Regions from separate parts of the Kocuria aegyptia genome, predicted to be linked through region 2. Evidence: riboswitches for the same ligand, from Rfam matches in the RefSeq annotation. Region 2 holds a riboswitch; each other region holds the start of a gene.
The links. Region 2 has a riboswitch for S-adenosylmethionine ahead of ABD220_RS12500 (O-acetylhomoserine aminocarboxypropyltransferase/cysteine synthase family protein). Riboswitches for the same ligand answer to the same signal wherever they lie in the genome.
Positions count from the first base shown of each region.

Region 1: it holds a riboswitch for S-adenosylmethionine, as region 2 does, so the genes downstream of both, ABD220_RS15275 (methylenetetrahydrofolate reductase) here and ABD220_RS12500 (O-acetylhomoserine aminocarboxypropyltransferase/cysteine synthase family protein) in region 2, are expected to answer to the same signal.
Region 3: it holds a riboswitch for S-adenosylmethionine, as region 2 does, so the genes downstream of both, ABD220_RS15625 (ABC transporter ATP-binding protein) here and ABD220_RS12500 (O-acetylhomoserine aminocarboxypropyltransferase/cysteine synthase family protein) in region 2, are expected to answer to the same signal.

Region 1 covers NZ_BAAAOA010000046.1:207,915-214,772, forward strand. The annotation lists gene metE (5-methyltetrahydropteroyltriglutamate--homocysteine S-methyltransferase) at 1-764, opposite strand, end outside; gene ABD220_RS15275 (methylenetetrahydrofolate reductase) at 821-1,747, opposite strand; SAM riboswitch class I at 1,818-1,921, opposite strand; gene ABD220_RS15280 (glycosyltransferase) at 2,129-3,121, shown strand; gene ABD220_RS15285 (hypothetical protein) at 3,118-4,539, shown strand; gene ABD220_RS15290 (ArsR/SmtB family transcription factor) at 4,586-4,942, shown strand; gene ABD220_RS15295 (SRPBCC family protein) at 4,946-5,428, shown strand; gene ABD220_RS15300 (SRPBCC family protein) at 5,454-5,951, shown strand; gene ABD220_RS15305 (VOC family protein) at 5,954-6,373, shown strand; gene ehuA (ectoine/hydroxyectoine ABC transporter ATP-binding protein EhuA) at 6,389-6,858, opposite strand, start outside.
Region 2 covers NZ_BAAAOA010000029.1:136,802-143,659, forward strand. The annotation lists gene ABD220_RS12480 (dihydrolipoamide acetyltransferase family protein) at 1-1,302, opposite strand, end outside; gene ABD220_RS12485 (alpha-ketoacid dehydrogenase subunit beta) at 1,305-2,354, opposite strand; gene ABD220_RS12490 (thiamine pyrophosphate-dependent enzyme) at 2,351-3,526, opposite strand; gene ABD220_RS12495 (Lrp/AsnC family transcriptional regulator) at 3,766-4,218, shown strand; SAM riboswitch class IV at 4,337-4,458, shown strand; gene ABD220_RS12500 (O-acetylhomoserine aminocarboxypropyltransferase/cysteine synthase family protein) at 4,496-5,812, shown strand; gene ABD220_RS12505 (cystathionine gamma-synthase) at 5,821-6,858, shown strand, end outside.
Region 3 covers NZ_BAAAOA010000046.1:279,744-286,601, reverse strand. The annotation lists gene ABD220_RS15635 (CoA-binding protein) at 1-411, opposite strand, end outside; gene ABD220_RS15630 (maleylpyruvate isomerase N-terminal domain-containing protein) at 524-1,201, opposite strand; SAM riboswitch class I at 1,309-1,413, shown strand; gene ABD220_RS15625 (ABC transporter ATP-binding protein) at 1,419-2,252, shown strand; gene ABD220_RS15620 (aliphatic sulfonate ABC transporter substrate-binding protein) at 2,358-3,401, shown strand; gene ABD220_RS15615 (ABC transporter permease) at 3,398-4,228, shown strand; gene ABD220_RS15610 (AMP-binding protein) at 4,405-6,531, shown strand; gene ABD220_RS15605 (succinate dehydrogenase/fumarate reductase transmembrane subunit) at 6,736-6,858, shown strand, end outside.

The sequences.
Region 1 (6,858 bases), on a different contig from region 2:
ACGAACAGCTGCGGGCGCCCGGCCACGGCGGTCAGGGCCGTGTAGGCGTCCCACACGGCCGAGGCGAGCTGCTCGGCGGGGACGTGCTGGTCCGCCACGAGAGCCGGCTCCTCCAGCTGCACCCAGTCCGCGCCGGCCGCGGCGAGCTCCTGCAGCAGCTCCGCGTACACGGGCAGCAGCTCGGGGAGCCGCTGCAGCGGGTCGAAGCCCGCGGGGGCGTCGTCGTCGGCCTTGGCGAGCAGGAGGAAGGACGCGGGGCCCACGAGGACCGGCCGGACGGTGAAGCCGTGCGCGGCGGCGCGGCGGACGTCGGCCACCAGCCGGTCCGCGGTGGCGCGGAACGGGGTCCGCGGGCCGATCTCGGGCACGAGGTAGTGGTAGTTGGTGTCGAACCACTTGGTCAGCTCCAGCGGAGCGCGCCCGGCGTCGCCGCGGGCGAGCACGAAGCTCGCGTCCAGGTCGAGCCGGCCCTCGGCGTCGGCGAGGTCGGCGAAGCGGGACGGGACCGCCCCGAGGGCCACGGTGGTGTCCAGGACCTGGTCGTAGAGGGGGAAGGCCGCGGGCAGGGAGGAGTCCTGGGCCCCGAGGCCCAGCTCCACGAGCCGGCGGTAGGTCGCCAGCTGCAGGTCGGCGGCCGCCGACTCGAGCTCCTCGCGGGTCGAGCGCCCGGCCCAGTAGGCCTCGAGGGCCTTCTTCAGCTCGCGGCGGCGGCCGATCCGGGGGTAGCCGGTGATGGTGGCGGCGGGGAACGGGACAGTGGTCATGAAAATCTCCTGAAGAGGTGTCGAGAGGTCGTGCGGAACGGTGGGGCAGCGCGTGCTCAGGCGGGGAGCAGCAGCTCGTCGAGCGGGACGGGCACGTGCGGGACGCGCGGGAGGTCCACGTGCTCGAGCAGGTCGAGCACGGCCCGGTGCTCGTTGAAGGTGTAGAGGTGCAGGCCGGGGGCACCGGCGTCCAGAGCGGCCCGGGCCAGCCGCGCCGCGAAGGCCACCCCGGCCCGGTGCCGCTCGACGGGACCGGGCGCGTCCTCCAGCGCGGCGGCCAGACCCGGGTGGGGCGCCAGGCCGGCCAGCCGGCACAGCGTCCGCAGCCGCCGCGGGTCGGTGACCGGCATGATCCCCGGGACGATCGGGATGGTCACCCCGGCCGCCCGTGCCGCCGCGACCAGTCGCTCGTAGCGCTGCGGGCGGAAGTAGACCTGCGTGATCGCGAAGTCCGCCCCGGAGCGCTGCTTGGCCAGCAGCACCTCGACGTCGTGGCGGAACGAGGGCGACTCCGGGTGCCGGGTCGGGTACGCGGCCACGCCCACGGCGAGCCGGCCGGCCGCCAGGGCCGCCGTGTGGCGCTGCTCGACCTCGCGCACGAGCTCCACGAGCTCCCCGGCGTGCCGCAGCTCGCCCGGCTCCGCCCCCGGGTCCAGGTCCCCGCGCAGGGCCAGGACGCCGCGGACGCCGCGGCGGACCAGCGTGGCCACGGTCCGCTCCAGTTCGGCCCGGGTGCTGCCGACGCACGTCAGGTGCGCCAGGGGCCGCAGGCTCGTGCGCGCCAGCAGGTGGTCGAGCAGGGCGAGGGAGCTGTCCCGGCGCTGCTCGTCCCCGCTGTACGTCACCGAGACGTGATCGGGGCGGGTGGACTCGAGCGCCTCGATGGTCCGCAGCAGCGTGTCGGCGCTCGCCGCGCTGCGCGGTGGATAGAGCTCGTAGGACAGGGACGGCGGCGCCGGCCGGGCGATCGGGCGTGGTGTCACGTTCTTCCTCCAAGGGTCACCCCGAGGGAGGGCAGCAGCCGTCCCGGGGTGGACCCGGGAGGCTGCGACAGCTCCATCGGTCCTGGCGGGAGCACCGTTCCGCGCCCCGTGGCGGGGCGCGGATGGTTGCTGCGGCGTCGACGAGCCAGGTCTCTCAGCCGCTCTGGATAGATGCAGACCCCATTCCACCGGCTGCCCCGCCGTGCTGCCAAGTGCCGGCGCCCAGAAGACGCCGGTGCGCCGACTGTGACGACCGCGACGTCACAGGGCGCAACACGGACGCGCGGCGACGCACGGGCGGCGGAGCGCAGGCCTGCGCCCCGCGCGCGCTCGTCATAATGGACGAGCCATCCCCGCCCGCCACCGCAGGAGCGAGTGCCCATGCTCTCCACCCCCCGCATCGTCGCCGTCGTGCCCTGCCACAACGAGGAGGCGGCCGTGGCACGGGTCGTGACCGACCTGCTCGCCGCGGTGCCCGGCATCGAGGTGCACGTCTACGACAACTGCTCGACCGACGGCACCGCCGAGGCCGCGCGGCGTGCGGGGGCGCACGTGCGGCGTGAGGAGGAGAAGGGCAAGGGCAACGTGGTCCGGCGCGCCTTCGCGGACCTCGACGCCGACGTCTACGTGCTCATCGACGGCGACGACACCTACGACGTGGCCGATGTCCCCACCCTGATCGAGACGCTGCTGGCCGGGCCCTACGACCACGTGGTCGGCGTGCGCCGGCAGGTCACCAGCACCGCCTACCGGTCGGGGCACGAGTCCGGCAACAGGTTCTTCAACGCGCTCGTCACCTTCGCCTTCCGGCGGAAGGTCTCGGACATGTTCAGCGGCTACCGGGTCTTCTCGCGCCGCTTCGTCAAGTCCTTCCCCGGTCTCTCCCGGGGCTTCGAGATCGAGACGGAGCTGACCGTGCACGCCGTCAACGCGCGGATGCCCCAGGCCGAGGTCGCCGTCGGCTTCCGCGACCGGGCGGAGGGCAGCGAGAGCAAGCTGCGGACCTATCACGACGGCTTCCGGATCCTGGGCGTCTTCGGGCAGCTGCTCTTCCACGAGCGCCCGTTCCTCGTCACCGGGGCCTTCTCGCTGGCGCTGTTCGTGCTGGGGCTGGCCCTCGGCCTGCCCGTGGTCGCGGAGTTCGCGAGCACCGGCCTCGTCCCGCGCTTCCCGACCGCGTTCCTGGCCGCTTCCCTGGTGATCCTGGCCGGGGTGTTCCTGCTCATGGGCGTGCTGCTGAGCGGCCAGGCCAAGATCCGCCGGGAGGCCTCCCGGCTGTTCTACCTGCGGCAGCCGGCGCCCCCGTGGAGCGGCGGGGACGTGCCGTACCGGGCGGGGTCCCACGGCGCGGAGCAGCGGCGGCAGCTGCCGTGAGTGCGGGGCGGGAGGGGCCGCGGTCCCGTCTGCTCCCCCTGCTGCCCTGGGCCCAGGGGCTGGGGATGCTCGTGGTCCTGCAGTTCGCCCTGTTCGGGCTGCTGACGGCGGGCCAGGCGGTGCCGGACCGGCCCATCGTCGAGCACCTGCTGGCGGCGGTCGAGGACGGCACCTACGGCCCCCACGGGACGATCGACCGGATGGGCGGCCCCGCGGACACCTTCACCGAATGCGTCGTGGCCGGCACGGGCCTGGGCGCGTCCCCGGAGGAGTCGGCGTTCAGCCGGGCGGTCCGGATGCCCCGGCTCGCCACCTGCGGCGGCGGCCCGGAGCAGCTGCGGGCCCTGTCCGAGGGGGCCGTGCTCACCGACAACGACTACTACAAGTACTGGGCGGGCTACACCGTGCTCACCCGCCCCGTGCTGGCGCTGACCGGCCTGGAGGGCCTGCGGATCGTCTCGGGCACCCTCATGGTGCTCGCCCTGGGCGGGGCGTTCCTCGCGGTCCGCGCCCGGACCTCCGCCGCCGTGGCCTTGGCCCTGACCCTGCCCTACCTGGTGGGGACCAACCTGCTGTCCACGCCCTCGACGTCCTTCAGCCAGTCGATCTCCATCGCCTTCATCTTCCTGTCGGTGGTCCTCGCCGCGCTCGGGGCGGGGCGCTCGCCGCGGACCGCGTACGCGGGGGTGGCGCTGGGCGCGGCGCTGTTCTGCTTCGTCGACCTCCTCACGACCCCCGCCGTGCCCTGGGCGATGTCCTCGTTCGTGGTGGGCGCGGTGGTCTGGTGCCGCACCGGGGCGCTGCGGGGGACCGTCGCGGCCGTGGTCGTGAGCGGCTTGGTCTGGCCGGCGGCCTTCGCTCTCACGTGGCTCGCCCGGTGGGTCTTCGCCGCCGCCTTCCTGGGCGTCCCGGCCACGCTGGAGGTGGTCCGCCGAAACGTGGGGAACCGCACCGGGGGCGACCACGCGGGCGTCTCCGAGGCGTTCGGCGCGGGCGTGCGCCGCAACCTCGCCTACTGGTGGGAGGTCGTGCCCACCTCGGGGCTCGTGCTGGCCGGCTGCCTGCTCGCGGCGGGCGCGGGCCTGGCCCTGGCGCTGCGCCGTGGAGGCCCGGCCCGGTGGGCACTCGCTGCCGTGCTGGGCCTGCCCGCCCTGGCCGTGCCCCTCTGGTACACGGTGCTCAGCAACCACTCCCAGATCCACGCGTTCTTCGTCAACCGCGGGGTGGCGGCCGCACTGGCCGTCGTCACGGCGGCCTGTCTGGCCGCCGCCGTGCGGCCGCGCACCGGACCCGGCGCGCCGCAGCTCCCCGCGGAGCCCTCGGAGGCCGCGGAGCCCTCTGAGCCCGCGGAGCCCGGCAGGGGACCCGTCCGTCACGATCCGGTCTCGGACCTTGCCGGGGCAGCGCGGGAGACCTAGCCTTTAACAACCAACAGGTTGATCAAGGAATCAGTTGACAAACACCGTGGACCTCGGCGACGACGACCTCCTCGACAAGGCCTTCCTGGCCCTCGCCGACCCGGTCCGCCGCCGCATCGTCGCCCGGCTCAGCCGCGGACCGGCCACGGTCACCGAACTGGCGGAACCCTTCGCGATCTCCATGCAGGCGATCTCGAAGCACATCCAGGTTCTCGAGCAGGCGCAGCTCGTCACGCGCACCCGTGACGCCCAGCGCCGGCCCGTCCATCTGGACCCCGCACGGCTCGAGGCGCTCACCGCATGGATCGACCGGTACCGGCTGGTCCGGGAGGAGCAGTTCCGCCGCCTCGACGCCGTGCTCGACACCCGAGCCGCGGAGCGCGGCGAGCACACCCAGGACTGAACCATGGGACACCCTCTGCACCTGACCGTCCCCGACGGCCTCCCGTTCATCGACTTCGAGCGCGAGTTCGACCACCCCGTGGCCGACGTCTTCCGCGCGCACGCCGATCCCGCCCTGCTGCGCGAGTGGCTGGGGCCGCGCGGCACGCACGTGGAGGTCGACTCCTACGACTTCCGCACCGGCGGCGCCTACGAGTACCACCACACCGGCCCGGACGGCGTCTCCTACGCGTTCCGCGGCGTCCTGCACACCGTGCGCGAGAACGAGCTCGTGGTCCAGACCTTCGAGTTCGGGGGCTACCCGGACGTGGTCGAGCTCGAGTACCTGCGCTTCGAGGACCTCGGGGACGGCCGGTGCCGGCTGGTCGGCCACACCGTCCACGCCTCCCAGGAGGCCCGTGACGGCATGGCCGGCTCCGGGATGGAGAGCGGGCTGTCCGACGGCTACGAGCGGCTCGAGGAGCTGCTCGCCGCCCGGGTCCGCTGAGCCGTCCACCACCGAGGAGCACGTCATGCCCAACCCCCTGCACGTCACGGCGCCCGAGGGCGTCCCCTGCGTCGACTACTCCCGCGAGTTCGACGCCCCCGCGGCCGAGGTCTTCCGCGCCCACACGGACCCGGAGCTGTACCGGCAGTGGATCGGCCCGCGCGGGCTCGAGACCCGGATCGACGGCTTCGACTGCCGCAGCGGCGGGTCCTACCGGTTCGTCCAGCGCGGCGCGGAGGGCGGTGACGAGTACGCCTTCCGCGGCGTCTTCCACACCGTCCGGCCGGACGCCCTCATCGTCCAGACGTTCGAGTTCGAGGGCTGGCCGGACGTGGTCACGCTCGAGTACTCGACGTTCGAGGACCTGCCCGGCGGACGCTGCCGGCTCACGGGCCGGTCGGTCCACCCGTCCGTCGAGTCGCGCGAGCAGTTCCTGTCCACCGGCATGGAGTCCGGGATGGCCGAGGGCTACGAGCGGCTGGAGGAGCTGCTGACCGGGCGGCCCGCGCCGGAAGGAGCATGACCGTGGACTGGACGCTCGAGGTGGTCCTGCTGCCGGTCGCGGACATCGATCGCGCCATCACGTTCTACCGGGACGGGGTCGGCTTCCGCCTGGACCACCGCACGGCCACGGAGCAGATGGACATCGCCCAGCTCACCCCGCCCGGGTCGGGGTGCTCGATCGTGGTCGGCGACCTCCCCGCCCACCGGGAGATGGTCCCCGGGTCGCTGCGCGGGCTGCAGCTGGTGGTCCCCGACGCCCGGGCCGCGCGCGAGGAGCTGCTCTCCCGCGGCGTGGCGGCGGGCGAGATCACCGTGGTGGACGAGCGGGACGGCGGCACGCTCTTCGGCTTCAGCGACCCGGACGGCAACACCTGGGTGGTGCAGCAGCTGCGGGCCCGGGCCGAGCAGCCGCTGATCCCCCGGCCGGCGCCCGGGCCCTGACCCGCCGGGCACGGCTCAGAGGATCGCCCGCAGGAAGGTCTTCGTCCGGTCGTTCTTCGGCGCGGTGAAGATGTCCTCGGGGTCCCCGTCCTCCACGATCCGCCCGCCGTCGAACATCATCACCCGGTGCGACACGTCGCGGGCGAACTGCATCTCGTGGGTGACGATGAGCATCGTGATGTCCGTGGTCTCCGCGACCTCGCGCAGGACGTTGAGCACGTCGTCCACGAGCTCGGGGTCGAGCGCGGACGTCACCTCGTCCAGGAGCAGGATCTCCGGGTCCATGGCGAGCGCCCGGGCGATGGCCACGCGCTGCTGCTGGCCGCCGGAGAGCCGCGAGGGGTGCTCGGAGGCCTTCTCCTCGAGCCCCACCTGCCTCAGCAGGCCCATGGCCCGCTCCTGCGCCTCGGACTTCTTCAGCCCCAGCACGTGCACGGGGGCCTCGGTGATGTTGTCCAGCACGCTCATGTTGGGGAACAGGTTGA
Region 2 (6,858 bases):
GGTGCCGAACACCCCGTAGTTGTTGAGGGTGAACGTGGAGCCGGACAGCTCGGCGGGGCCGGCCCGGCCGGAGCGCGCGAGCTCGGTGAGCCGCCGGAGCTCGGCGTCGAGCCCGCGGGCGCTCAGGGTGTGCGCGTTGCGGATGTTCGGCACCACGAGCCCGCGGTCGGTCTGCGCCGCGAAGCCCAGGTTCACGCCGTCGAAGCGCACGATCTCCTGGCTGCCGTCCTCGAGGGTCTCGATCCGGGTGGCGAGCTCGGGGTGGCGGGCCAGGCCGGCGAGCACGAACCGTGCGATCAGGGCCATGAGCCCCGGCGCGGTCGCGGGGTCCTGGGCCTTGAGCTCGGCCCGCAGCTCCACCAGCCTCGTGGCGTCCACGTCCACCCAGACGGTCGCCTCGGGGATCTCGGTGCGGGAGCGGGTCATGGCCTGCCCGATGACCTTGCGGATCCCGGCGACCGGGAGCCGCTCGGCCACCCCGAGGCCCGTGCGGGCGTCCACGGCTGACGGCTCCGGGGCGGACGGCTCCGGGGCGAGGAGCGAAGACGACGGGGCGGCGCCCTCCTGCGCTGCCGGCGCCGTGGGGCCGGCCGCCGCCCCCACGACGTCGCGGCGCAGGATCAGCCCGCCGGGACCCGAGCCGCGCACGGTGGAGATGTCGACGCCGCGGTCCTTGGCGAGCTTGCGCACGATCGGCGAGACGACCGTGGGCGCCAGGCGCGGGGCCGAGGCCATCGCGTCGTGGGCGGCCCCCGCGGCCCGCGCCGCCTGGGCCGCCGTCAGCTCCGGGGCCTGCGGGGAGCCCGTCCCGGCGGCGGCACCGGCCGGGGACCCGGTCGGGGAGCCGGTCCGCTTCGGCCGGCGCCGGCGCCCGGCCGTGCCGCCGGCCGGGGTGCCGTAGCCGATGAGCACGCTGCCCGATCCGGCGTCGTCGCCGGAGGCCCCGGGGTTCCCGGAGCCGCCGGCGGCCGCCGCGGGGTCCGCCCCGGCGCGCTCCTCCTCCCGGTAGGACTGCCCGCCCTTGGGGCCGCCGCCCTGCGGGGCGGGGGTCCCGGCCCGGTCCCCGGTGTCCACGGAGATCAGCGGGGCGCCCACGTCGAGGGTCTGCCCCGAGGCGCCGTGCAGCCGGTGCACGGTCCCGGCGAACGGGCACGGGACCTCCACGGCGGACTTGGCGGTCTCCACCTCGGCGATCGGCTGGTCCACGGCGACGGTGTCGCCCACCTGGACGAGCCAGCTCACGAGCTCGGCCTCGGTCAGTCCCTCGCCGAGATCCGGCAGGGTGAACGTCTTCACGGTCATGGTCAGTCCTCCCACTGCAGGTCGTCCACGGCGTCGAGGATGCGGTCGACGCTGGGCAGGTAGTGCTCCTCGAGCTTGGGCGCCGGGTAGGGGATGTCGAAGCCGGTCACGCGGCGCACGGGCGCGGCCAGGGAGTGGAAGCAGCGCTCCTGGACGCGGGCCACGATCTCGGCCGCCACGGACGCGAAGCCCGGCGCCTCCGCCACGACCACCACGCGACCGGTCCTCCGCACCGACGCGGCGACCGTCTCGTCGTCGAAGGGGACGATGCTGCGCAGGTCCACGACCTCGAGCGAGCGCCCCTCGGCGGCGGCGGTCGCCGCGGCCGCCAGGGCGGTCGGCACGGACGGCCCGTAGGCCAGCAGCGTGGCGTCCTCGCCGGCGCGGGCGACGACGGCGCGGCCCCCCCGGCGCTCGGGCGCCCGGTTCTCGTAGCGGTCCTTCAGCTCTGCCAGGTCCACGGGGGCCTTGGACCAGTAGAGCTTCTTCGGCTCGAAGAACACGACCGGGTCGTCGGAGTCGATCGCCTCGCGCAGCATGAGGTAGGCGTCCTCGACCGTGGCCGGGGTGAAGACCTTCAGGCCCGGGGTGTGGGCGTAGTAGGCCTCGGAGGAGTCGCAGTGGTGCTCCACGCCGCCGATGCCGCCCGCGTACGGGATCCGGATGACGATCGGCAGGCGCACGGCGCCGCGGGTGCGGTTGTGCATCTTCGCGATGTGCGAGGCGACCTGCTCGAAGGCCGGGTAGGCGAAGGCGTCGAACTGCATCTCGATGACGGGTCGCATCCGGTTCATCGCCATGCCCACGGCCATGCCGGCGATCCCGGACTCGGCCAGCGGGGTGTCGAAGCACCGGGTGCGGCCGAAGCGCTTCGTCAGCCCGTCGGTGATGCGGAAGACGCCGCCGAGGGTGCCGACGTCCTCGCCGAAGACGACGACGGCGTCTTCGGCGGCCAGCGCGTCGGCCAGGGCGGTGTTGAGGGCCTGGGCGAAGCTGGCGGGCTTGACCGCCGGGGCCTCGCCGGCCGGGGCGGTGGCGTGCAGGGTGCTCACTGTCCGGTCTCCTCTCGGGCGAGCTCGGCGGCCAGGAACTGCTCCTGCTCGGCGAGCTGCGGGGTCTGCTCGGTGTAGACGTGGCGGAACAGCTCGAGCGGGTCGATCTCCACGTCGGCGTTCATGCCGTCGCGCAGGACCGTGGCGACGTCCTCGGCGGCGGCGGCGATGCGCTGCTCCGCCGCGTCGTCGAGCACGCCCTCGGCGCCGAGGTAGGCGCGCATCCGGGTCACCGGGTCCTTGGCGATCCACTCCTGCACCTCGGCGTCGTCCCGGTAGCGCGTGGCGTCGTCGGCGTTGGTGTGCGCCTGCATGCGGTAGGTGTGCGCCTCGACGAGCAGGGGCTCGGACTCGGAGCGCGCCAGGTCCACGGCGCGGCGCAGGGTGGCGAGCAGCGCCACGAGGTCGTTGCCGTCCACGCGCTCGCCCGCCATGCCGTAGCCGACCGCCTTGTGCGCGAGGCTCGGGGCGGCGGACTGCTGGGACAGGGGCACGGAGATCGCGTAGCCGTTGTTCTGCACGAAGAACACGACCGGCAGCTTGAACACGGCCGCGAAGTTCAGGGCCTCGTGGAAGTCGCCCTCGCTGGTGGCGCCGTCCCCGCACATGGCCAGGACCACGGTGTCCTCCCCGCGCAGCTTGGCGGCGTGGGCCACGCCCACGGCGTGCAGCAGCTGGGTGGTGAGCGGGGTGGACTGGATGCCCACGCGGTGCTCGTACGGGTCGTAGCCGCCGTGCCACTCGCCGCGGAAGATCGCCATGACCTGCAGGGGGTCCACACCCTTGGTCATGACCGCCACGGTGTCCCGGTAGGTGGGGAACAGCCAGTCGCCCTCCGCGAGGCACAGGGCGGCCGCCACCTGGCAGGCCTCCTGGCCGTGGCTGGACGGGTAGACGGCCATGCGGCCCTGGCGGACCAGGGCGGAGTTCTGGTCGTTGACCCGCCGCCCGACCACCAGCTTCTCGTAGGCCTCCAGCAGGACGTCCCGGGCCGGAAGCGGGTACTCGTGGCCGGGGCCGGTGCCCTGCTCCTCGGGAGCGAGCAGCCGCCCGCTCGGATCGACCATGCGGATCTCGCCGCGTGCCGGGAGCATGTACTGCTCCGGCGTGATGCCGAAGGTCTGGGAGGCCCGGAGGATGGGGTCCTCGGGGGTCTCGACGGTCTGGCTCATGATGTCCCCTCGGTCGGTCCCGGCCCGCTCGCAGGCCCGGGGAGGCAGGAAGGCTGGTGCAGCTCTGTCTTCCCAGTATGGGAACCGGGCATGCTTCGTATCCACAAAGCCGGAGAAGTGGAGAAGTCTGAGACAGACGGTGCACCGTGCGTGGACGAAATGTTCTAGTGTGGCGTGGAGCACACGCATTCGTCCGACCCGGTCCGGACGCTGCGCCGACCCACCCCGAGGAGCCCGCCGTGCCTTCCACCCCCGTGCCGCTGGACGAGACCGACCGGAAGATCCTCGAGGAGCTGTCCCGGGACGCGAGGCAGTCGGTGACCGCCATCGCCGCGGCCGTGCACGTCTCCCGCGCCCACGCCTACGCCCGGATCAACCGGCTCCGGGACGAGGGAGTGATCCTGCGCTTCAGCACCGTGATCGACCCGGTGCGGGCGGGCCTGCAGGCCTCGGCCTACGTGACGCTCAAGCTGCAGCAGAACACCTGGCGGGAGCTGTGCGCCCAGCTCCAGGCGATCCCCGCCGTGCACCACATCGCCCTGGTGGGCGGGAACTTCGACGTCATGCTCCTGGTGCGGGCCGTGGACACCGTGCACCTGCGGCAGGTGATCTTCGAGCACATCCAGCAACTGCCCGGCGTGGTGGACACCCAGACGTTCCTGATCTTCGAGGACATCGACACCCGGGCATGACACGCGGGCCTGACGCACGGACCGGACACCGGCGCACGTCCGGTGTCATGAACCGTCACGGTCGTCATCTTCCGTCGCGGAGGGACACCGACTACCTCTGCGCATAGTGTTGTTCCAGCTTCACGAGACGTGACCGCCAAGCTCCGACTGGGTCACGCACCAACCCCATGCTCATTGGGTGGTTCGGATGAGGAAGCGGCCTGCATCTTCCGCGGCGTGCCCACCCGGCGCACGCGGACGACCGGTGCGGGTAAGAGCAAGGCACAGGAGCAGCGCCATGTCCATCCCCGTGACCGACCACGACCTCGCGACCCGGCAGATCCACGCCGGCACCCACGACCAGGTCACCCAGCGCACCCTGACGGTGCCGATCTACCAGACCGCGGCGTTCGAGTTCCCGGACTACGAGGCGGCCCGGCAGATGTTCGCCCAGACCCGCGCGGGCTTCACCTACACGCGCACCGGCAACCCCACGGTGGCCGTGCTCGAGCAGCGGATCAGCGACCTCGAGGGCGGTGCGGGCGCCGTGGCGACCGGCTCCGGGCAGTCCGCCGTGGCCGTCGCGCTGCTGGCCCTCCTCGGCCAGGGCGCCGGCAAGCACCTCGTGGCCTCCGAGAAGCTCTACGGCGGGACGGTGGACCTGCTCACCGACTCCTTCGCGGACTACGGCATCGAGGTCTCCTTCGTGGACCCGACCGCCCCGGGGGCGTGGGCCGCGGCCGTGCGCCCCGACACCCGGGCGTTCCTGCTGGAGTCCATCGGCAACCCGCTGGCCACCCTGCCGGACCTGCCCGGCATCGCCGACGTCGCCCGGGCCTCCGGGGTCCCCGTCGTCGTCGACAACACCCTCGCGTCCCCGGCCCTGTACCGGCCGCTGGAGAAGGGCGCCGACATCGTGGTGCACTCGGCCACCAAGTTCCTGGGCGGGCACGGCAACGCGCTCGCCGGGGCGGTCGTGGACGGCGGGAGCTTCGACTGGTCCGCGCGGCCCGAGAAATGGCCGCAGTTCACCCAGGCCCGTGCCCGCTGGGGCGGGCTGAGCCTCGCCGAGAAGTGCGCCGGGGCCAGCCCCTACCTGCACCTGGTCCGGGCGAAGTACGTGCACGACCTCGGCACCACGCTGTCCCCGTTCAACGCCAGCCAGATCCTGCAGGGCACCGAGACCCTGGACCTGCGCGTGGCCCGCCACACGGCCTCCGCCCTCGAGGTGGCCGAGTTCCTGGCCGGCCACCCCACCGTTGCCCGCGTCCACCACCCCGGCGTGCCCGGGAACCCCGGCGCCGGGATCGCCGCCCGGGACTTCCCGCGCGGGATCGGCTCCGTGTTCTCCTTCGACCTCGCCGCCCCGGACGGCGCCGTGGGCCCGTTCATCGACTCGCTCCGGCTGTTCAAGCTGGTCGCCAACATCGGGGACACCCGCAGCCTCGTGGCCCACCCGGCGGCGATGACGCACTGCCGCCTGACTCCCGAGCAGCGCCGGGCCGGCGGGATCGCCGAGACCACGATCCGGCTGTCGATCGGTCTCGAGTCCCCCCAGGACCTCGTGGCCGACCTCGGCCAGGCCCTCGACACCGTCCAGACCTCCCGGAAGTGAGCCCCGCCATGACGTCCGCCACCGAGACCCGCACCCGCCACCGGGGCTTCACCACCACCGCCGTCCACGCCGGCCAGGAGCCCGACCCGCTGACGGGGGCGGTCATCCCGCCGATCTACCAGACCTCCACGTTCGCCCAGGACGGGATCAACGTGCTGCGCGCCGGCCACGAGTACAGCCGCGGCTCCAACCCCACCCGCAGCGGCTTCGAGGCGCAGCTCGCGGCCCTGGAGCGCGGCGAGCGCGGCTTCGCGTTCGCCTCGGGGATCGCCGCCGAGGACGCCCTGCTGCGCGCGGTGCTGCGCCCGGGCGACCACATCGTGCTCGGTGCCGACGGCTACGGCGGCACCAACCGGCTGATCACCACGGTCCTCGCCCCGTGGGAGATCGCGCACACGCCCGTGGACATCACGGACCTCGACACCGTCCGGGCGGCGGTGCGGCCCGGCGCCACGAAGGTGCTGTGGCTCGAGACGCCGTCCAACCCGCTGCTCGGCATCGCCGACGTCGCGGCCTGGGCCCAGCTGGCCCGGGACGCCGGGGCGCTGCTCGTCGTCGACAACACCTTCGCGTCCCCGTACCTGCAGAACCCCCTCGAGCTCGGTGCGCACGCCGTGGTGCACTCCACCACCAAGTACATCGGCGGGCACTCCGACGTGCTCGGCGGAGCCGTGGTCGTCGGGACGGCCGAGTGGCGCGGGGCCCCGCTCGCCGAAACCGTCGGCTTCCAGCAGTTCGCCGCCGGCGCCGTGGCCGGCCCCCAGGACAGCTACCTGGCCGCCCGCGGGCTCAAGACCCTGAGCCTGCGGATGGAGCGACACCAGGACAGCGCGCAGCAAATCGCCGAGTGGCTCCTGGAACGCCCCGAGGTCTCGCAGGTCCTCTACCCCGGGCTGCCCGAGCACCCCGGCCACGCCCTCGCCGCCGCGCAGATGCGCGGGTTCGGCGGCATGGTCTCCTTCCGGCTCGCCGGCGGGGAGGCGGCGGCCCGGACGGTGGCGGAGGGCACCCGGCTGTACTCGCTGTCGGTGAGCCTGGGCGGGGTG
Region 3 (6,858 bases), on a different contig from region 2:
CCGGAGCATGGACCGGAGCTCGATCAGGGGACAGGTGTCCATGACCACGTCCAGGCCGGCCTGCTCCGCCCGGGCGGCCGCGGCCTCGTCGACGACGCCCAGCTGCAGCCACACCGCCGCGGCGCCCGCGGCGATGGCCTGGTCCACCACCGCGCCGACGCGGCGGGAGTTCACGAAGCAGTCCACCACGTCGATCGGTCCCGGCACCTCGGCGAGCGTGCGGTAGCCGGGCTCGCCGTGCACCGGCTCGCCCTTCGGGTTCACCGGGACGATGGTCATGCCGAGGTCGTCCCGGATCCGCCGGGCGACCGAGTGCGCCGGGCGGGCGGTGTTGCCGGTCAGTCCCACCACGGCCCACCGGCCGGGCCGGGACATGAGACGGTCGAGGACGGCGGGGTCGTTGCGGGCCATGGCACCAGCCTGGCACGGAACTCCCCCCTCCGCGCGAGATTGCACGTGTCCGCCACCGGACGCGCTCAAGGTCGAGCGGTCGCCGACACGTGCCGGCTCGCGGGCGGGAATCTCAGGAGAACAGCGGCAGGAGGTCCGCGTGCGCGCCCAGCACCGCACGCTCCGGGGCGGTCAGCTCCGCCCGGCCGGTGCCCACGCGGGCGAAGTGCTCGTCGCTCCAGTGCTCGAGCGGCTCGCGCTCCCACAGGTCGGTGAGCACCCGGCGCACCTCGGCGAGCCCGTCCACGGCGGGACCCGGGGAGCCGTCCAGGTCCTGGATCAGGTCCAGGTGGTGCACCGTGGCCTCCACGGCGAGGGTGCTCAGCAGGTCCTCGACCCGCAGCACGTGCCCCTGGGTGCGGACCACTCCGCCGCCGCAGTGCTCCGCCGCGTGCACGAGCGCCCGGGCGGACTCGCGGTAGAGCTCGCGCACCGGGTCCCAGTCCCGGGCCATGGACGCGGCCACGCGGGTGCGGCGCCGGTCCTCGGCGGCCCCCGCGGGGTCGCCGCCCCGGCCGGTCCAGTAGGTCGCGGCGTCCCGGTCCGGGCGGGCGGTCGTGGGCGTGTGCAGGGCGACCAGCCCCCGCAGCGCGTCCATCGCGCAGTGGTGGGTGAGGTCCCGGACCGTCCACCCCGTGCATCCCGTGGCGGCCCAGGAGTCGTCGTCGCCGAGCCCGTCGAGGACCGCGCCGAACGCCGTGCAGGCGTCGCGCACCAGGTCCGCCCGGGCCGGGGCGTTGCGGCTCGTCATGGGTCCATGGTGGGGCACGGAGGGCTCCCGTGCCAGCGCTGCGCCGCAGCGACCCCGGATGCGGCGGATTTGCCAGGGAACACGCCGAGGCCGTTCAATGGATGGCGTAACCATCCGGAGCGGCTGAGAGACCTGGCTCGTCGACGTCGCAGCAACCGGCACGGATCCGTCTGATCCTCCGTGCGAGGTGCTAATGCCAGGACCGATGGAGTTGACCATGAGCACTTCTCTGCTGGGCTCTGCGCCGTCCGCCGCGCCGGGCACCCCGAAGCGCGCCTTCTCGGTGGCGTTCGAGCACGTCGGCAAGGCCTTCCCGGCCGACCACGAGACGCACCACGTCCTGCAGGACGTCGACGTCACGGCCCGGCCCGGCGAGGTCCTGGCGATCCTGGGGCCCTCGGGGTGCGGCAAGTCCACGCTCCTGCGGGCCGCCGCGGGCCTCGACACCGCCTCGACGGGCCGGGTGCTCATCGACGGCACCCCGGTGTCCGGGATCGACCCGCGCTGCGCGGTCGCCTTCCAGGAGCCGCGTCTGCTGCCGTGGCGCTCCGTGCGCGAGAACGTCCGTCTGGGCCTGCCCCGCGGGCTGCCCCGGGACGAGGGGGACGCCGTGATCGACGACCTGCTGCGCCTGGTCGGGCTCACCGCGCACGCCCGCCACCGCCCCCGCGCGATCTCCGGCGGCATGGCCCAGCGCGCGTCCCTGGCCCGCGCCCTGGCCCGCAACCCCGGGGTCCTGCTGCTCGACGAGCCCTTCGGCGCACTCGACGCCCTGACCCGGCTGCAGATGCAGGACCTCCTGCTCACGATCCACGCGGCCCAGCCCACCACCGTCCTGCTCGTCACCCACGACGTCGACGAGGCGCTGCAGCTCGCGGACCGGATCGTGGTCCTGGGCCGGACCGGGCCCACCGCTCCCGCCTCGATCAGCACGGTCCTCGCGGTGCCGGGGGAACGCCCCCGGGACCGGGCCTCCGACGTCCTGGCCGAGCTGCGCGTGCAGCTCCTCAGCCACCTCGGCGTCGACGCCCACCACCCAGCGACCCGCTGACGCGGACCCTCCCGCCCCGCTCGCCAGATCCGGTCGCGGCGCCAGTCCGCGCCGCCCGCACCGCTCGCACCGCCCGCACCGCCCGCACCTGCGAAAGGCTCCGCCATGCCCCTGTCCCAGCGTTCCGTCCGCACGATCCCCGCGCTCGCCGCCGTCCTGGCCCTCTCCCTGACCGGGTGCATGGCCGGTGAGGGCTCCGGCGAGGCGCCGGCGGAGGCCACCGGGGGCGGCACCGTCCGGGTGGACTGGGCCACCTACAACCCGCTCTCCGTGGTGATCAAGGAGAAGGGATGGCTCGAGACCGCCTTCGCCGAGGAGGGCATCGAGGTGGAGTGGGTGCAGTCCGCCGGGTCGAACAAGGCCAACGAGGCCCTGCGGGCGGAGGCGGTGGACATCGGCTCGACCGCGGGCTCCGCGGCGCTGCTGGCCCGCAGCAACGGCACCCCGATCCAGGTGATCGACCTCTACTCGCAGCCGGAGTGGTCCGCCCTGGTCACCACCGCCGGGAGCGGGGTCGAGGAGGTCGCGGACCTCGCGGGCCGGACCGTGGCCGCGACCAAGGGCACCGACCCGTACTTCTTCCTGCTCCAGGCCCTCGACGAGGCCGGGGTGGACGCCGGGGACGTGACGATCCAGAACCTGCAGCACGCCGACGGCCGCGCCGCCCTGGAGAACGGCCAGGTGGACGCCTGGTCCGGGCTCGACCCGATCATGGCCGCCGCGGAGGGGAACGGCGCGGAGCTGTTCTACCGCAACGTCGACTTCAACACCTACGGCTTCCTCAACGCCCACGAGAACTTCCTCGAGGAGCAGCCCGAGGCCGCTCAGACCGTGGTGGACGTCTACGCCTACGCCCGGGAGTGGGCGCAGGAGAACACCGAGGAGACCGCGCAGCTGCTGGCCGAGGCCGCCGGGATCGAGCTGTCCGTGGCCGAGAAGGTGCTCGAGCGCACCAACCTGGACATCGATCACGTGCCCGGCGACGAGCAGCTGGCGGTCCTCGAGAAGGTCGGCCCGATCTTCGTCGAGTCCGACGACGTGGCCGGCCAGGAGCAGATCGACGAGGCGCTCGGGAGCATCGTGGAGAGCTCCTACGCCGAGAACGCCGACGCCTCCCGCGCGGCCGAGCTGGTCGGGGGCCGGCAGTGACGCAGCCGCTTCCCCCCGCCGAGGAGGCGGAGCGCGTCGACGGCGCACCCGCCCCCGCCGCGGCGGCCCCCCGGCGGCGGCCGCTGCTGCGCACCGGGTTGGGCCTGCTGCTGCCCGCGGCGCTGCTGGTGCTGTGGCACGTGCTGTCCACCGCCGGGGTCTTCAGTGCCGTGCAGCTGCCGGCCCCGCTCGCGGTGCTCGAGGCCGGGATCGGCCTGCTGTCCGGCGGGGACCTCTGGACGCACGTGGGCATCTCGACCCAGCGCGTGCTGATCGGCTTCCTGGCCGGCGCCGGGCTGGGACTCGTGGCCGGGTCTTTCATCGGCCTCTCCCGCTGGGGTTCCACGCTGGTGGGGCCCACGATCGGGGCGTTCCGCGCCGTGCCGTCCCTGGCATGGGTGCCGCTGCTGCTGCTGTGGATCGGACTCGGCGAGGACTCCAAGGTCACGCTGGTGGCCATCGGCGCGTTCTTCCCCGTCTACACCACCGTCTCCGCCGCCCTGCAGCACGTGGACCGCAACCTCATCGAGGCGGCGCGGGCCTTCGGCCTCCACGGGATGCGCCTGCTCACCACGGTGCAGCTGCCGGCCGTCATGCCGTCGGTCATCTCGGGGCTGCGCCTGGCCCTGGCCCAGGCATGGCTGTTCCTGGTGGCCGCCGAGCTGCTGGGGGCGTCCATGGGCCTGGGCTGGCTGCTCACCGACTCGCAGAACAACGGCCGCACCGACCGCCTGCTGCTGGCGATCGTCCTGCTGGCGGTCCTCGGCAAGGCCTCGGACGCGCTGCTGGGCGTGTTCGAGAAGTGGGCCGTCAAGAAATGGGCCTGACACGTGCGCCTGGCACAGTGGACCCGTCCGGGCGAGCACGGACTGCCCGGACGGGGCCTGCGCCCACGGGAGCTGTCCGGTCAGTCCCCGCGCAGGCCGGAACCGAGCAGACCGGGCCCGTACAGACAGCGCCTGGGCAGACAGGGCCTGTGCAGACGGGAAAGGACCGCAGCACCGTGAGCCAGAGCTGGAGCAACCCCTCCTCCCCCACCCCCAATCCCGCGCTCGTCTCCGACGAGGCCCGGATCGCGTTCTGGGAGGACCAGGCGTCCCGGCTGGACTGGGCCGAACCGTGGAGCACCGCGCACCGGTTCGTGCGTCCCGAGCGGATCGGGACGGACGAGCAGGGCCGGCCCACCTGGTCGGTCCCGGAGATCGCGTGGTTCGAGGGCGGGAAGCTCAACGTGGCCCACAACTGCGTGGACCGCCACGTCGAGGCCGGCCGCGGCGCCCACGTGGCCCTGCACTTCGAGGGTGAGCCCGGGGACCGGCTGGTCTACACCTACGCCGACCTGCAGCGGGAGGTCTCCCGCGCCGCCAACGCCCTGCTCGCGCTGGGCGTGGAGCAGGGCGACCGCGTGGTGCTCTACCTCCCCGTCATCCCGGAAACCGTCATCATCACCCTGGCCTGCGCCCGGATCGGCGCGGTGCACTCCCTGGTCTTCGGCGGGTTCTCCGCCGAGGCGCTGCGCTTCCGCGTCGAGGACACCGGCGCCAAGGTCCTGGTGACCACGGACGGGCAGCACCGGCGCGGGGCCGTGGTGCCCGTGAAGGCCGTCGCCGACGAGGCCTGCGGCGGCGACAACGCGATCGAGCACGTCGTCGTCGTGCGCCGCACGTCCCGGCCGGGCCGCGCGGACCTGCCGCGCGGCACCCGGGGCACGCACTCCAAGGAGGAGGACGCCGTCCCGTGGACGCGCGGACGGGACGTGTGGTGGCACGAGCTGGTCGCCGAGCAGTCCGACGTGCACGTGCCGGAGGCCTTCGACGCCGAGGCGCCGCTGTTCATCATCTACACGTCGGGGACCACCGGGCGGCCCAAGGGCCTGGTGCACACCATGGGCGGCTACCTCGTCCAGGCCGCCTACACGCACGCCCTGCTCTTCGACCTGCTCCCGGACGTGCCCGACGACGAGGGGCGGCTGCGCCCGGACGAGCTGGCCACCGTCAACGACCCCGCCAAGGTGGACTCGACCGTGCACTGGTGCACCGCCGACCTCGCGTGGGTCACCGCGCACACCTACGAGATCTACGGGCCCCTGGTCAACGGCGTGTCCGAGGTGATCTACGAGGGCACCCCGAACACCCCCCACTGGGGCCGGCACTTCGAGGTCGTCGAGCGCTACGGAGTCACCACGTACTACACGGCGCCCACGCTGGTCCGCTCCCTCATGGGGGCGTTCCCGAAGGGCGTCCCGCCGCTCTACAACCTCAACTCGATCCGGCTGCTCGGCTCCGTGGGCGAGTCGATCAACCCCGAGGCCTGGCGCTGGCTGCGCGCGCAGCTGGGCCGCGACGAGGTGCCGTTCGTGGACACGTGGTGGCAGTCCGAGACCGGCGCCACCGTGATGTCCCCCCGCCCGCACGACCCGCAGTTCGCGCCCCCGGGGACGTTCGACGCCGGGGCGCCGCGCACCGTGCTCAAGCCCGGCTGCGCGACCCGTGCGGTCCCGGGGATCTCGACCCGCGTGGTCGACGAGGCCGGGGAGACGGTCCCGCCCGGGGTGCAGGGCTTCGTGGTGGTGGACCGGACGGGCCCCTCGATGGCCCGCACCGTGTGGGGCGATCCGCAGCGCTACCTGTCCTCCTACTGGGAGGCCTACGCGGAGCAGGGCTGGTTCCTGGCCGGGGACGGCGCCCGCTACGACGAGGAGGGGGACATCTACATCCTCGGGCGGATCGACGACGTCATCAACGTCTCCGGGCACCGGCTGTCCACCATCGAGATCGAGTCGGCGCTCGTCACCCACCCGTGGGTGGTCGAGGCAGGAGCCGCCCCGGTGCGCGACGAGCTGACCGGGCACGCGGTGCTCGCCTACGTGGTGCTGGCGCCCGAGGCCGCGCGGGTCCCGGCGGACGAGCTGACCGCGGCGCTGCGCGAGCACGTGGCGCACGAGATCGGCCCGATCGCCAAGCCGAAGGCGGTCGTCGCGGTCCCGGACCTGCCGAAGACCCGGTCCGGGAAGATCACCCGGCGCCTGCTCGCGCAGCTGTGGGAGGGCGCCCCGCTGGGCGACCGGTCCTCGTTGCAGAACGAGGAGGCGCTCGAGCGCATCGCCGGCGTCCTGGCCGCACGGCGGTAGGCCCCCGCCGCGAGGGGTCGTTGCCGGCGCTGCCCCACCCGAGAGGTCGTTGCCTGTCGGCACGAGCCGCTCACACCGGTGGACAAGCGTCCCCCGGGGCCGGCGCGGAGCCGGGAGAGGACCCCTCAGCGCCGTGTGACAGCCCGTGACCCCCTCCGCAAGGACGTTGAGACTTGTGACGTCTCGGCCCGCACCGCCCCTAGGATGAATGCCGTGAAAGACTCCCCCCGCACCGCAGGCACCGCCCGTTCCGCGCCGGACGGGCTGCTGCCCGCCCTCTCGAACGCCGACCTCAAGCTCGCGATGGCCGCCTCCGGCGCCCTGTTC